Regions from separate parts of the Paenibacillus sp. JNUCC 34 genome, predicted to be linked through region 3. Evidence: predicted binding sites of a transcription regulator. Region 3 holds the regulator's gene; each other region holds the start of a gene.
What was found. Region 3 encodes CtsR, which represses protease genes until heat stress. Its sites were predicted from a motif close to ATGGTCAATAAAGGTCAAACA; they were not measured.

Region 1 (4,257 bases), 800 kb from region 3:
AGTGATGTTGGAGAGTCTCTGCAAATTTATGACCGTTTCTGGACGGAACTGAAGAGCGGAAGATAAGTTAATATTCTCTGCAAGATCCTTTGTAGAATTAGAAAATCCTTGCCCACACTAGCACACTAGGGCAAGGATTTTTTTCGTGAAAGTAAATTGCAAATCTCAGAACGACAATAAATAACAAAATCCTTACATTTCTTTTCATTTTCATCGAAGATGCTTCGTTCCTATTTTTATTAGGAGAAACATAAACATTGGATGTTTAATATTTGGTGCAAATGAGGCATAGGTATATTATTTCATTACAAATTGTTTGGATTTTACTAATTGTTGGCATCAAAATTGTCACCGTGATTGTTACCTCTCTCGCTGTCGTGTTTCCTATAATGAAAACGGGTAATACAGTAAATACTTAAATTTGGAAGGTGGAGAATAATAAATGGGAAACAAAATGAAGTACGGTGCAGCAGTCATTGCGGCGGGGGTGTTGCTCACTGGCCTGGGTTGGAATGGACAAGTGGTGGATGCTAGCTCTTCTAAAGCTAAAGTGACCGTAGCAGCTCAAAAATCTACCAAATCGGAAGTTGCACTGAAATGGAACGGCAAGGCATTAACCCAGAAGGGGATGCTGGATCATGGCACCGTTTATGTACCGGCAACAGCAATACGGGATGCACTCGGTATTCCGTTAAAATATGATGCGAAAAACAGAACTTATACCATTGGCAATGGCTACAACAAACTGAGTGCAGCTGTCTACGCTAATAATGAAATCTACCTTACCGTGAACGGATACGTATATGATGTAGGAGAGCCGGGAGGCCAGATTGTGAATGGCCGCCTGTATATCCCGTATAAAGTACTGAATGAGTACATGGGTGTTCAGGGACAATGGAATTCATCTCTTAAATCACTCAGCATGACCCCAAAGAAGCAAAATTCGATTACGATCAAGTCGGCGACGTTGAAGAAGAAGGTTCTAAATGTGGAGGCTGTTGTGCATTATCCAGTAGTGAGTGGGCTTGAAAATGAACAGGCTCAAGCGGAAATCAACAAGGTGCTGAAAAAGAACGCGGAGGATGTGATTGCTGGAGCTGAAGAAACCATCGGCCTGGAACCTCCATCCGGAACGAAGTTTCCGTATTCGTATGAGTTTCAAGGAGGTTTTGTAGTTCACTACAACGCACAAGGGTTGCTGAGCATTACAACTGATGAATACTCATACACCGGCGGTGCGCACGGCATGACTTTCCGCAACAGCTTTACGTTCTCATTAAAGGATGGTAAGCAGCTGAAGCTCGGTGATGTCATCAACATGCAGGGCAAAAACAAGCAGAAGCTGAACAATCTTGTGCTGAACAAGATGAAGAAGGACGGAGGCTACCTCGGTGGATTTAAAAGCGTGCCTGCTGATGCTGATTTCTACCTGAAGGATAACGCAGCAGTTCTGTACTTCCAATTGTACGACTACACGGCATATGCTTATGGCTTCCCTCAATTTGAGCTTAACTTGAAGGAATGGAAGTAAGGTTTCCGCTGTGTCTAAAAGGTTTCCATAGAAAAAGGGCTGACATCCACATTTGCGGATATCAGCCCTTTTATTTAATGAATTATTAAATGCCTTGTGAAGGTGTCTTTTCAAGCACTTGGTCAACGAGACCGTATTCTTTAGCCTCACTAGCCGTCATGAAATAGTCACGATCGGTATCCTTCTCAATACGCTCCAGCGGTTGGCCGGTACGCTCTGCAAGGATGTGGTTCAGTTTATCGCGCATTTTCAGAATGCGGCGAGCACGGATTTCAATATCCGTCGCTTGTCCCTGTGCTCCGCCCAGAGGCTGATGAATCATAATTTCGCTGTTTGGCAGCGCGAATCGCTTGCCTTTAGCGCCAGCATTCAGTAGGAAAGCCCCCATGGAAGCAGCCATACCGACGCAGATGGTGGACACGTCAGGTTTGATAAACTGCATTGTATCAAAAATAGCCATACCAGCAGTAATGGATCCGCCAGGGCTATTGATGTAAAGATGAATGTCCTTCTCAGGATCCTCTGCTGCCAAAAACAGCATTTGTGCAATGATGGCATTGGCAACCACGTCGTTTACGTCGGAGCCGAGGAAGATAATGCGGTCTTTCAGCAATCTGGAATAGATGTCGTACGCCCGCTCACCGCGGTTGCTTTGTTCAACGACCATAGGTATGAAACTCATATAGAAAACCTCCCCTTAAATGCATTCCTCATTAAAATACTGTTACCGTATTACCCAAATAATAAACAATTTCAACCATAAAGTCAAAGATAGTCAAACTATTGGTTAAAAAAAAGAGCCGTCATAGGCACTTATGGGTAAACAGTATATAGAGTTCTGAAAATAAATGGCGCGCCCGCGAGGAATCGAACCTCGATCTCAGGCTCCGGAGGCCTACGTCATATCCATTGGACCACGGGCGCAAAATAGCAACGAAGATGATTATACCGCATCTTTTTCTAAAAGACAAGAAGCAGGCAAAAACTTTCCGAATGAGCCTTATATGGAGAGTATACTTTCATTATTCCGGATATGAAGCCGTTCACATTTTCCCGGCAAAAAGGATTGAATAATGGCAGATTTTCATCACATGAATGGACGGGTATACCACCAATGCATAAGAATGCTTGGGGCTGAGAAATATACATTCGGAACACTTGCAACCATCATAAATATTGAGTAGAATAAAGGTGGGACTCAAAACGTTTGACTGGGACATTTTGCGACCATAGAGAAGGAGATCCAAGACGAAGTTGCAGGAGTGGAAAGCATGCGTAATTTATTAGAAATACAAGAGCAGCTTCTGCCCGATCTCATGGACACTCTCAAACGAAGGTATACGATCCTTCATCAGATCAAGTTATCCGGAATTGTTGGGCGCAGGACACTTGCAGCATCGCTGGCAATGACCGAACGTGTGCTGAGGGCCGAAACGGACCTCTTGAAAGCACAGGGGTTGATCGAGATTGAGACGCTTGGGATGAGGGTCAGCAGTGCCGGAACGAACTTGCTGGAGCAGCTCGAGCCGGTGATGAAGGACCTGTTCGGATTAGCCGACCTAGAAGAAAAAATCCGCGAGGCTTATGGGCTACGCAAAGTGGTTATTGTCCCGGGTGACAGTGAGTCTTCAACCGATGTGAAACGTGAACTTGGCAGAGCTGGAGCAAGAGCGCTTCTTTGCTTTGTTGACAACGGAGACATTATCGCGGTAACGGGTGGATCAACGCTCGCCGAAGTGGCAGAGCAGATGACGCCGTCGTCGGCCGGCCCTTTGAAAGATTCGTGGTTCGTACCTGCAAGAGGTGGTTTGGGTGAGAGCATGGAGATTCAAGCGAATACCATCGCATCCAAGATGGCCAAGAAGGTGGGAGCTGAATATCGGCTACTGCATGTGCCTGATCTGCTGAGTGACGATGCTTATCAGTCTTTGGTTCAGGATCATCATATCCAGGACATTGTGGATGTTATACGCAGATCATGCGTGATTGTTCACGGTATCGGAGATGCTATGGAGATGGCTCACCGCCGGAAGCTTGATGAGAAGTCAATTCAGGACTTGAAAGCGGAAGGGGCAATTGCTGAATCCTTCGGTTACTATTTCAGTGAAGAAGGTACGGTCGTTCACAAAATGCTAACCCTTGGGCTGCGGCTTGAGGATATTATGCGGACGGAGACGATCATCGGTATTGCAGGTGGACGCAGTAAGGCCAGAGCTATTCACGCCGTATTGAAATTCGGGCATGAAGATATTCTTGTTATCGATGAGGCTGCAGCGCACGAAATCGAGAAGCGGCTGAATCAAACGGCGGAGCTGTAGTAAAAACTCTAAAGTAAAGCATCTATACTAACTTTGTTGTCTTGATGGACCTCACGGTCTGTCTTGAATAAATAAAAAACTTTCACTATATGGAGGGAAATACTCATGGTTAAAGTAGGTATTAACGGTTTTGGACGTATTGGACGTAACGTGTTCCGCGCAGCGCTGGACAACAAGGATGTTGAAATTGTTGCAATTAACGATTTGACAGATGTAAGCACGCTGGCACACCTTTTGAAATATGACACTACTCACGGCAGATTGAATGCAACAGTAGAAGCTAAAGAAGGCGCACTGGTAGTTAACGGTCGCGAAGTAAAAGTATTTGCAGAGCGTAACCCAGAAAACTTGCCTTGGGGTCAACACGGCGTTGAAATCGTTGTTGAATCCACAGGTATCTTCACAGCT
Region 2 (4,257 bases), 2.1 Mb from region 3:
TTTCAAAAGCGCTTTATCAGGCGCTCTCTTCCTGTTTCTTGTCATTATTGCCATTTCCTTTAAGTTCAGGGATGACTTTATCCTGAACAACTTTCTCGGTAATGACGCAATCTGTTATATCATCACGGGACGGAACTTCATACATCACATCCAGCATAATGCCTTCGATGATGGAGCGAAGACCGCGCGCACCAGTATTACGCTTAATCGCTTCGCGAGCAATAGCTTCCAGCGCATCCGGTTCAAACTTCAGATTAACGTTGTCGAGTTCAAGCATCTTCTGATACTGCTTCGTAAGAGCATTCTTCGGCTCAGACAAGATCCGAACGAGCGTCTTTTCATCCAGCGGCTCCAGCGTGGAGATGACTGGCAAACGTCCTACGAATTCCGGAATCAGCCCGAATTTCAGAAGGTCTTCCGGCAGTACCATTGTCAGGTACTCACCCGGCTTAAGGTCTTTTTGACCTTCACCGGAAGCGTTGAAGCCGATAACCTTTTTGCCGATCCGGCGCTTGATGTACTGCTCCAGACCGTCAAACGCTCCGCCGCAAATGAACAGAATGTTGGTTGTGTCGATCTGAATGAATTCTTGATGCGGATGCTTTCGTCCTCCTTGAGGTGGAACCGAAGCTACAGTTCCCTCCAAAATCTTCAGGAGAGCCTGTTGAACACCCTCACCGGAAACGTCACGTGTAATAGACGGGTTCTCGGATTTACGGGCCACTTTATCAATCTCATCGATGTAGATAATGCCGCGTTCCGCTTTTTCCACATCAAAATCTGCAGCTTGAATGAGTTTCAGCAAAATATTCTCAACGTCTTCGCCCACATATCCGGCCTCTGTCAAGGAAGTCGCATCTGCAATAGCAAAAGGAACGTTAAGGATTTTAGCCATGGTTTGCGCAAGTAGTGTTTTACCGGAACCCGTTGGTCCAAGCAGCAAAATATTGCTCTTTTGCAATTCAACGTCATCAATTTTGTTCTGCGTATTGATACGCTTATAGTGGTTATAAACGGCTACAGAAAGCGATTTTTTCGCCTGATCCTGTCCGATAACGTACTGATCCAGAATGTCACGGATTTCCCGTGGCTTCGGAATATCTTTCAGATCCACTTCTTCCTCGTGGCCAAGTTCCTCTTCCACGATTTCGGAGCACAAGTCAATGCACTCGTCACATATATAAACGCCGGGCCCTGCAACTAATTTGCGGACCTGCTCCTGCGATTTGCCACAGAAAGAGCATTTCAGCTGCCCTTTGTCGTCATTAAATTTAAACATACTATACCACCTCTTAAGATTTGATCGGTGAAGACAGGACCTCGTCAATAATCCGGTAAGACTTCGCTTCCTCCGCGCTCAAGAAATAGTCGCGGTCCGTATCACGTTCGATTTTTTCAAGGGATTGACCCGTGCGTTCCACATAGATACGGTTAAGCTTCTGTCTAGTCTTGATGATCCAATCTGCGTGGATTTGAATATCAGTAGCCTGGCCTTGAACACCACCGAGCGGTTGGTGAATCATTACTTCACTGTTCTCCAGCGCATAACGTTTACCCGGCGCTCCGGCAGTCAACAGCAGTGAACCCATACTTGCGGCCATACCCACGCAAATGGTGGATACATCTGGCTTGATAAGCTGCATCGTATCATATATACCCATCCCGGCTGTTACAGAACCACCAGGAGAATTGATGTACAAATGGATGTCCTTTTCCGGATCTTCCGCAGCCAAGAAAAGCAGCTGGGCAATGACAAGATTGGCGACATCGTCATCGATCGCACCGCTGAGGAAAATAATGCGATCTTTCAGTAATCGGGAATAGATATCATAAGATCTCTCGCCTCGATTGGTTTGTTCCACAACCATAGGTACCAGACTCATGCGACCAACCTCTTTTCCTTGAAAATTATACTTTTGCTTTACAAAAGTTATTCTAACATGTTCAACGCCCTATGTCATTTTTTAACCATGTTTACATTCTATGAACTTCTCAAAAATTATATCCTGCCAACTTGTCTCATTATGTATTTCCGCAAAAAACACCCATTTCATGTCATATTTAGTAATAAATTGGGTATTTTTAGGTAAAAATAAGGCACGTCATAAAATACGTGCCTTATCCAATGTAATGGCAGCTTCTGCAGCAGCCTTATTTATTATTCTTCTGTTGCTGTTTCTTCTTTTGCAGCCGGTGCACCTTCTACACTGTTTTCCAGCAAGAAGTCGATCGTTTTGCGAAGAACAAGTTCTTCACGCAGGCTGTCAAGGGAACCATTGGAAGCCAAAATGTTACGGATTTCGTCAACAGGACGCTTGTACTGTTCTGCCATGTTGCTAAGCTCTTGATTGATTTCCTCTTCAGTTGCTTCGAGCTTCTCTTCTTTCCCGATTTGCTCAAGAACCAGGTTGTTGCGAACGCGCTTCATAGCATCGTCCTTCATTTGACCTTCCAGGTCAGCTTGAGACTGACCGGAGAAGCTGAGGAACATTTCAAGGTTCATGCCTTGCTGGCGAAGACGATTGTCAAAATCGCGCATCATGTTTTGAACTTCGGATTGAACCATCGCTTCAGGAATTTCAATTTCAGCGTTTGCTGCCGCTTTTTCGACAACTTCGTTTTCACGAACACCTTTAGCTTCCTGCTCTTTACGGCTCAACAGTTGCTTCTTCAGGTCTTCTTTGTACTCGTCAAGAGTATCAAATTCGCTCACATCTTTAGCAAACTCGTCATCCAGCTCAGGAAGCTGTTTGCGCTTGATCTCGTGTACTTTTACTTTGAAGACTGCTTTTTTGTTAGCGAGCTCTTCCGCATGATACGTTTCAGGGAATGTTACTTCAACGTCTTTGAAGTCTCCAGTTCCCATTCCGATAACCTGCTCTTCAAATCCTGGAATGAATGTGTTGCTTCCAAGTTCGAGGGAATAGCTCTCAGCTTGTCCACCTTCGAAAGGAACTCCGTCAACTGAACCGTCAAAGTCGATGACTGCGATGTCACCAGAAGCTGCTGTTCCCTCATCGATTACAGCGAGCTCGGCATGACGCTCTTGCAGACGCTCCAACTCTTGGCTAAGTTCTTCGTCGGAGACTTCAGCAGCCACTGCTGCTACTTCAATACCTTTGTAGTCTCCAAGCTTCACTTCAGGTTTAACGATTACTTTTGCTTTAAACTTGAATGCTTCGCCTTTGGAGAACTGCTCGATATCGATTTCCGGACGATCTACAGGGAAGATTTCCGCTTGTTCAACAGCTTCGCCATATACTTCAGGAAGAAGGATGTCGATAGCATCTTGGTAGAGGCTTTCTACCCCATAACGTGTTTCAAAGATTGAACGCGGTACCTTACCCTTACGGAAACCAGGTACATTCACTTTTTTAACTACTTTATTAAAAGCTTTGTCGAGGGCAGCCGCTACGCGGTCCGCTTCAACCTCAACGTCAAGAACGCCAAGGTTCTTCTCTATTTTTTCCCAAGTTGCTTTCATTTATGCTTTCCCCTCCAAAAAAATTCACGTGGTCGGCGTAGATAATATATCACGTACCGAATAACCACTATAGTATAAACAACATTAAATCCTTTTTCAAGGGCGAACCCTTATGGCTCCACATCGAAAACGTTTCCCCGCCCCTGTCAATCCTCTACGCCTGCCGAGACAAATTGCTTGAGAGAGCGATATGCCCCCTCGTATCTGAATCGCATCGTATCCGTAATCTCATAGTAAGACCGGACTTCCTCTTCAGCGCGCATGCCTTTCAAACTTTCGGAGACGATATCATGAAGAGCCGCAGCCCATATATCCAGAGTAGTTTCTTCGCCATCCAGCATGGAAAGATAATCCATCGTACCATAAATTGCCATAACAAACTGTGTCCACAACTCTTGAGCAAAATAATACAGCGTCGGCTCATGGATTTCGGTCTTTTCGGCCACACGCTCCAATATTTGCAGGATGGCATTCGGAAATTCGCTATGACTCAAAGGCACATGCTCAACCTCGATTTCTACCGTCTCCGCCCCTCTCTGAAGTGTTACGAAACCGGTCATCTCTCGGCGGCGCAAAGTTTGCAGTACACGGAATTGCAGCAGCGGATGAAGAGGTTGTTCCTTAAGCCATGTAGTCAGAGCCACATCGACCTCCGGCCGATCAAGATAAGCCAGTTGTTCCAGCGCTAGTACCGTTTGCTCCGTTAGAGGTCCGTTCATGACCGTGTCCAGCAATTTATCCGCATAACCAGCGTCCTGAGCAAGTTTATCTTG
Region 3 (4,257 bases):
GTATTTACTGGATGAACCGATCGGAGGCGTCGATCCGGTGGCGCGCGGCAAAATTCTCAATGCGATTGTGGAATTTTATAATGAGGACAGCAGTATCATCATTTCGACACATCTGGTTAGAGACATTGAACGCATTTTTGATGAGGTGGTCTTTATTCGCAATGGTGAGATCGTCATGCATGAAGAAGTGGAAAATATTCGTCTTCAGCACGGAAAAAGTGTAGATGAAATGTTTAAAGAGGTGTTTGCGGAATGATGAGATTGCTGAAATACGACTGGAAGCGTAACGCGAGCTCGGTTCTTGGTCTAATGACTATTCTTCTGATCGTTCAGATATTAATTACGTCGGTAGGTTCAATGCGTGGATGGGAATTTGCGCTTATATTAGTTTCCAGTATGCTTGCATACGGAGTGGTGAGTTCCATCCTGCTGGTAATGGTATGCCGAACATTTGATCAGAACATTAAGATGTACAACCGTCGTCTGCTGCCGGTTCGTTCCATTTGGAGTATAGTGTCGTCGCTAATACAGTCATGGATTAGTATGCTGATCCTTATAGTTTTGATTATCCTGCACATGACGATACTCTGGAAGATAGAAGGGCTCAATTATGTTATAAATTGGCCGAGTTTCGTCGTATTAGACTATGTCGTGGGCACAATAGCCGGTATTTGGAAATTCACGTTTGTAATGCTGGTTATCTTTTTATCGATTACAGTTGCTCGGGCTATAGGTAAGAAAGGGAGCCTGTGGATTGGTATCGTGTTCTTTTTTGCCATCCAAACTGCGATAGAATGGCTGGAATATAAAATTTTCGCCTTAGACAATGGCTGGGTCGGTCAGGGATTCTCATTCAGTGTAGGGCAGGGTAGTATGGCTACGATTAATAATGAGTTCATTGAGATACCTTTAGGACCTTTTGTATTTGAGATGCTGCTCGCCGCAGGTTTCATATATGCTATGGTTTACTTGATCGACCGTAAAGTAGAAGCATAAAGACACAATAATCGTACGCAAGACCTCGCAGGATGATATGCGGGGTCTTTTTGGTTATGGATTAAGAGTAGTCGAACGGAATATAATCACTTTTTAACGGTTAGACTGAAATAAGAGACCTCTTGGCAAAATGAAAAAATGTGCTATAATAAATTCAAAGTCAAAGAAAGTCAAAGTCAGCAACAGTCGATTCAAACAAGTTCCAAAATGGTTAAAATTAACGTATAGTGCGTGTTCAAAAAGGTCGGTTTTCAGCACCGAAGCTTATGCTTCCGATGTGCGTTTTTTCAAACGCTTCAGCTGGATGAAGCTAGGGACTGAGGAGCGGAGCTGCACGTTTTCGTAGAAAACGTCTTCGGAAGCATTAGCTGTTTTGGGTACGTGAGCACCGGAAGGACCGGCTGAATTCAAGATTCGATGCCGAGCCCACTTCCTGATTCACTTCGTGATCAAAAACGGACTTTTTGAACAACCTCGGTATAGGCAAGGCTCTGTGCGGACGTGTAAGATCAATACGGCTTAGCGTTTCAAGCAGTGGAGGATGAATGAACATGCGTAATATCTCTGATATTATCGAGCAGTATTTGAAGGGTATATTGCAAGACAGTACGGAGGGCACGGTTGAAATCCAGCGCAACGATCTCGCGGACAAATTCTCATGTGTGCCTTCCCAGATCAATTATGTGATCAGCACCCGCTTCACGTTAGAGAAGGGGTATCTGGTGGAAAGCAAGCGCGGGGGCGGCGGTTACATACGTATTCAGCGTATTGAGCTTCCGAAGCATACAGCACTTCATCACCATCTGCATCATTCAATTGGTAACCTTATTGATCAGACGGTAGCGGAAGGGCTGATTTACCAGCTTGAGGAGTCGCGGTTTTTGACGAAGCGTGAAGCCTGTCTCATGCGGGCAGCTATCTCAAGGGAGTGTCTAAACGTCAAACTTCCTTACCGCGATGAGCTTCGTGCAAGAATCATGAAGGCGATGCTTGTTTCTTTGTTGGGTAAATGAGTCTGTGTTATAAGGAGGGTCATGAATATGGTGTGTCAAGAATGCGGTAAACGGCCGGCGACGCTCCATTTCACTAAGATTGTGAACGGAGAGAAGACGGAATTTCACTTTTGTGAATCTTGTGCCCGTGAAAAAGGGGAGATGATCCCTGGGACGTCGAATGGCTTCTCTATTCACAGCCTTTTGTCAGGGCTGCTCGATCTGGATCCTACAGGAAAAGGTCAAGCGTCAGGCTCAAGGGGACAGCAAGCCCCACGTTGCGAGGAATGCGGCATGACCTATTCACAGTTCAGCAAGCTCGGTCGGTTTGGCTGTAGCTCTTGCTACAAACATTTCTCGGATCGGCTGGATCCGCTCTTTAAACGAGTTCACGGAAACACAACACATGTGGGTAAGATTCCGAAAAGGAGCGGCGGCAAGATCCAGGTGAAACGCAAAATTGATGAGCTTAAGAAAGAACTGCAGTACCGGATTCTTCAAGAAGAGTTCGAGCTTGCTGCTGAAATACGCGACCAGATCCGTGAGCTGGAAAAGAGTATCGTTCAAGGCTAGGATGGTTGAAACTTGAGTTGCACTTGATATAGGAGGAATGCGTGATGTCGAATCTCCGGTTCACCGAACAGGCGCTTAGCGAATGGATGCGCGGTAACGGTCAGGATTCTGATATAGTCATCAGCACCCGGGTCCGGGTGGCGCGCAATTTGCAGCATCTTCCTTTTCCGCTGCTTGCGACCAACCAGCAGTCGGCAGAAGTACTTGAGCGCCTGACTGGTGTATTGAAAGATCAGGAAGAATTAAAGGAACTAGGACCTTTTCATACCATTATTTTGGATGACATGGAGGAACTGGATAAGAAAGTGCTCGTTGAGAAACATTTGATCAGCCCGGCTCTGGCGAATGAGTCCCGGAACGGAGCGGTGATACTTACCGAGGACGAGTCGGTAAGTATCATGATCAATGAAGAGGACCATCTACGGATTCAGTGTCTGTATCCTGGGTTTCAGGTCCGCGAAGCTTGGGATAGAGCTACGGCTTTGGATGACTTATTTGAAAATCAGGTCGACTATGCTTTTGATGACAAAAGCGGTTATCTTACGAGTTGCCCGACGAATGTCGGAACAGGACTCCGGGCATCAGTCATGATGCACTTGCCTGCGCTCGTCATGACGCAGCAGATTAACCGTATTTTGTCAGCCGTGTCTCAGGTAGGGCTTACGGTCCGAGGCATGTATGGTGAAGGCAGTGAGGCTGTAGGCAATTTATTCCAGATTTCCAACCAGATTACGCTGGGGCAGACCGAGTCCGAAATTATAGATAATTTGCACAGTGTTGCACTTCAAATCATAGAACATGAGAAGAACGCCCGTGGACGGCTGCTGAGTGAGTCGAAGCTGCGGATTACCGATCGCGTGATGCGCTCATACGGAATACTATCCTATGCAGCTGTTATGGAGTCGAAGGAAGCGGCACAGCGCCTGTCCGACGTTAGGCTTGGGGTTGATTTGGGACTTTTGCCAGGACCACCGAGTTCAGTGATGAATGAGCTTAATGTTATGACCCAGCCTGGTTTTCTGCAAAAAAGATTTGATGATTTGATGAATCCGGGAGAGCGTGACGTTTACCGGGCAAAACTGATTCGGGAAACTCTTGGTAATGGACAACAATAATGCTACAAATGGGAATTTTGCAAAAATCCAAAAAGCGGTTTAAAATCAACGATATATAGATCAGGATGATGGATCCATCTATTATATTGCACATTTGAGCAGCTTTATTTTGCATCATTCGGAGTTATAAAACAATCATTCGTGGAGGTGCAATACTATGATGTTTGGCAGATTTACGGAACGTGCGCAAAAAGTGCTTGCATTGGCTCAGGAAGAGGCCGTGCGTTTGGGGCACAACAACATAGGCACAGAACATATCCTGCTGGGACTCATCCGTGAAGGAGACGGCATTGCCGCTAAAGCGCTGATTGGTCTCGGCCTGGGGCTTGAGAAGATACAAGACGAAGTAGAAACATTGATTGGCCGCGGTCAAGAGCAGCCGACGAATATTGCATATACACCGAGAGCCAAGAAGGTCATTGAGCTTTCAATGGATGAAGCCCGCAAGTTGGGACACACCTATGTGGGCACAGAACATATCCTGCTCGGTTTGATTCGCGAAGGCGAAGGTGTGGCAGCCCGCGTACTTAACAATCTTGGCATAAGCCTGAACAAGGCCCGCCAGCAAGTGCTTCAGCTAC

Region 1: clpP (ATP-dependent Clp endopeptidase proteolytic subunit ClpP) is a predicted target of CtsR. The motif match lies at 2,293-2,313, and genes of this name have one in related genera.
Region 2: clpP (ATP-dependent Clp endopeptidase proteolytic subunit ClpP) is a predicted target of CtsR. The motif match lies at 1,952-1,972, and genes of this name have one in related genera.

What each region holds. Positions count from the first base shown of each region.
Region 1 covers NZ_CM177770.1:5,825,391-5,829,647, reverse strand. Annotated here, with positions in the region: gene AC2TF5_RS26830 (ABC transporter substrate-binding protein) at 1-66, shown strand, start outside; gene AC2TF5_RS26825 (PdaC/SigV domain-containing protein) at 443-1,531, shown strand; gene clpP (ATP-dependent Clp endopeptidase proteolytic subunit ClpP) at 1,617-2,213, opposite strand; tRNA gene AC2TF5_RS26815 (tRNA-Arg) at 2,381-2,455, opposite strand; gene AC2TF5_RS26810 (sugar-binding transcriptional regulator) at 2,803-3,849, shown strand; gene gap (type I glyceraldehyde-3-phosphate dehydrogenase) at 3,955-4,257, shown strand, end outside.
Region 2 covers NZ_CM177770.1:4,500,883-4,505,139, forward strand. Annotated here, with positions in the region: gene clpX (ATP-dependent protease ATP-binding subunit ClpX) at 17-1,279, opposite strand; gene clpP (ATP-dependent Clp endopeptidase proteolytic subunit ClpP) at 1,293-1,883, opposite strand; gene tig (trigger factor) at 2,159-3,484, opposite strand; gene AC2TF5_RS21125 (hypothetical protein) at 3,631-4,257, opposite strand, start outside.
Region 3 covers NZ_CM177770.1:584,793-589,049, forward strand. Annotated here, with positions in the region: gene AC2TF5_RS02560 (ABC transporter ATP-binding protein) at 1-256, shown strand, start outside; gene AC2TF5_RS02565 (hypothetical protein) at 253-996, shown strand; gene AC2TF5_RS02570 (CtsR family transcriptional regulator) at 1,548-2,009, shown strand; gene mcsA (protein-arginine kinase activator protein McsA) at 2,037-2,561, shown strand; gene mcsB (protein-arginine kinase McsB) at 2,606-3,676, shown strand; gene clpC (ATP-dependent protease ATP-binding subunit ClpC) at 3,834-4,257, shown strand, end outside.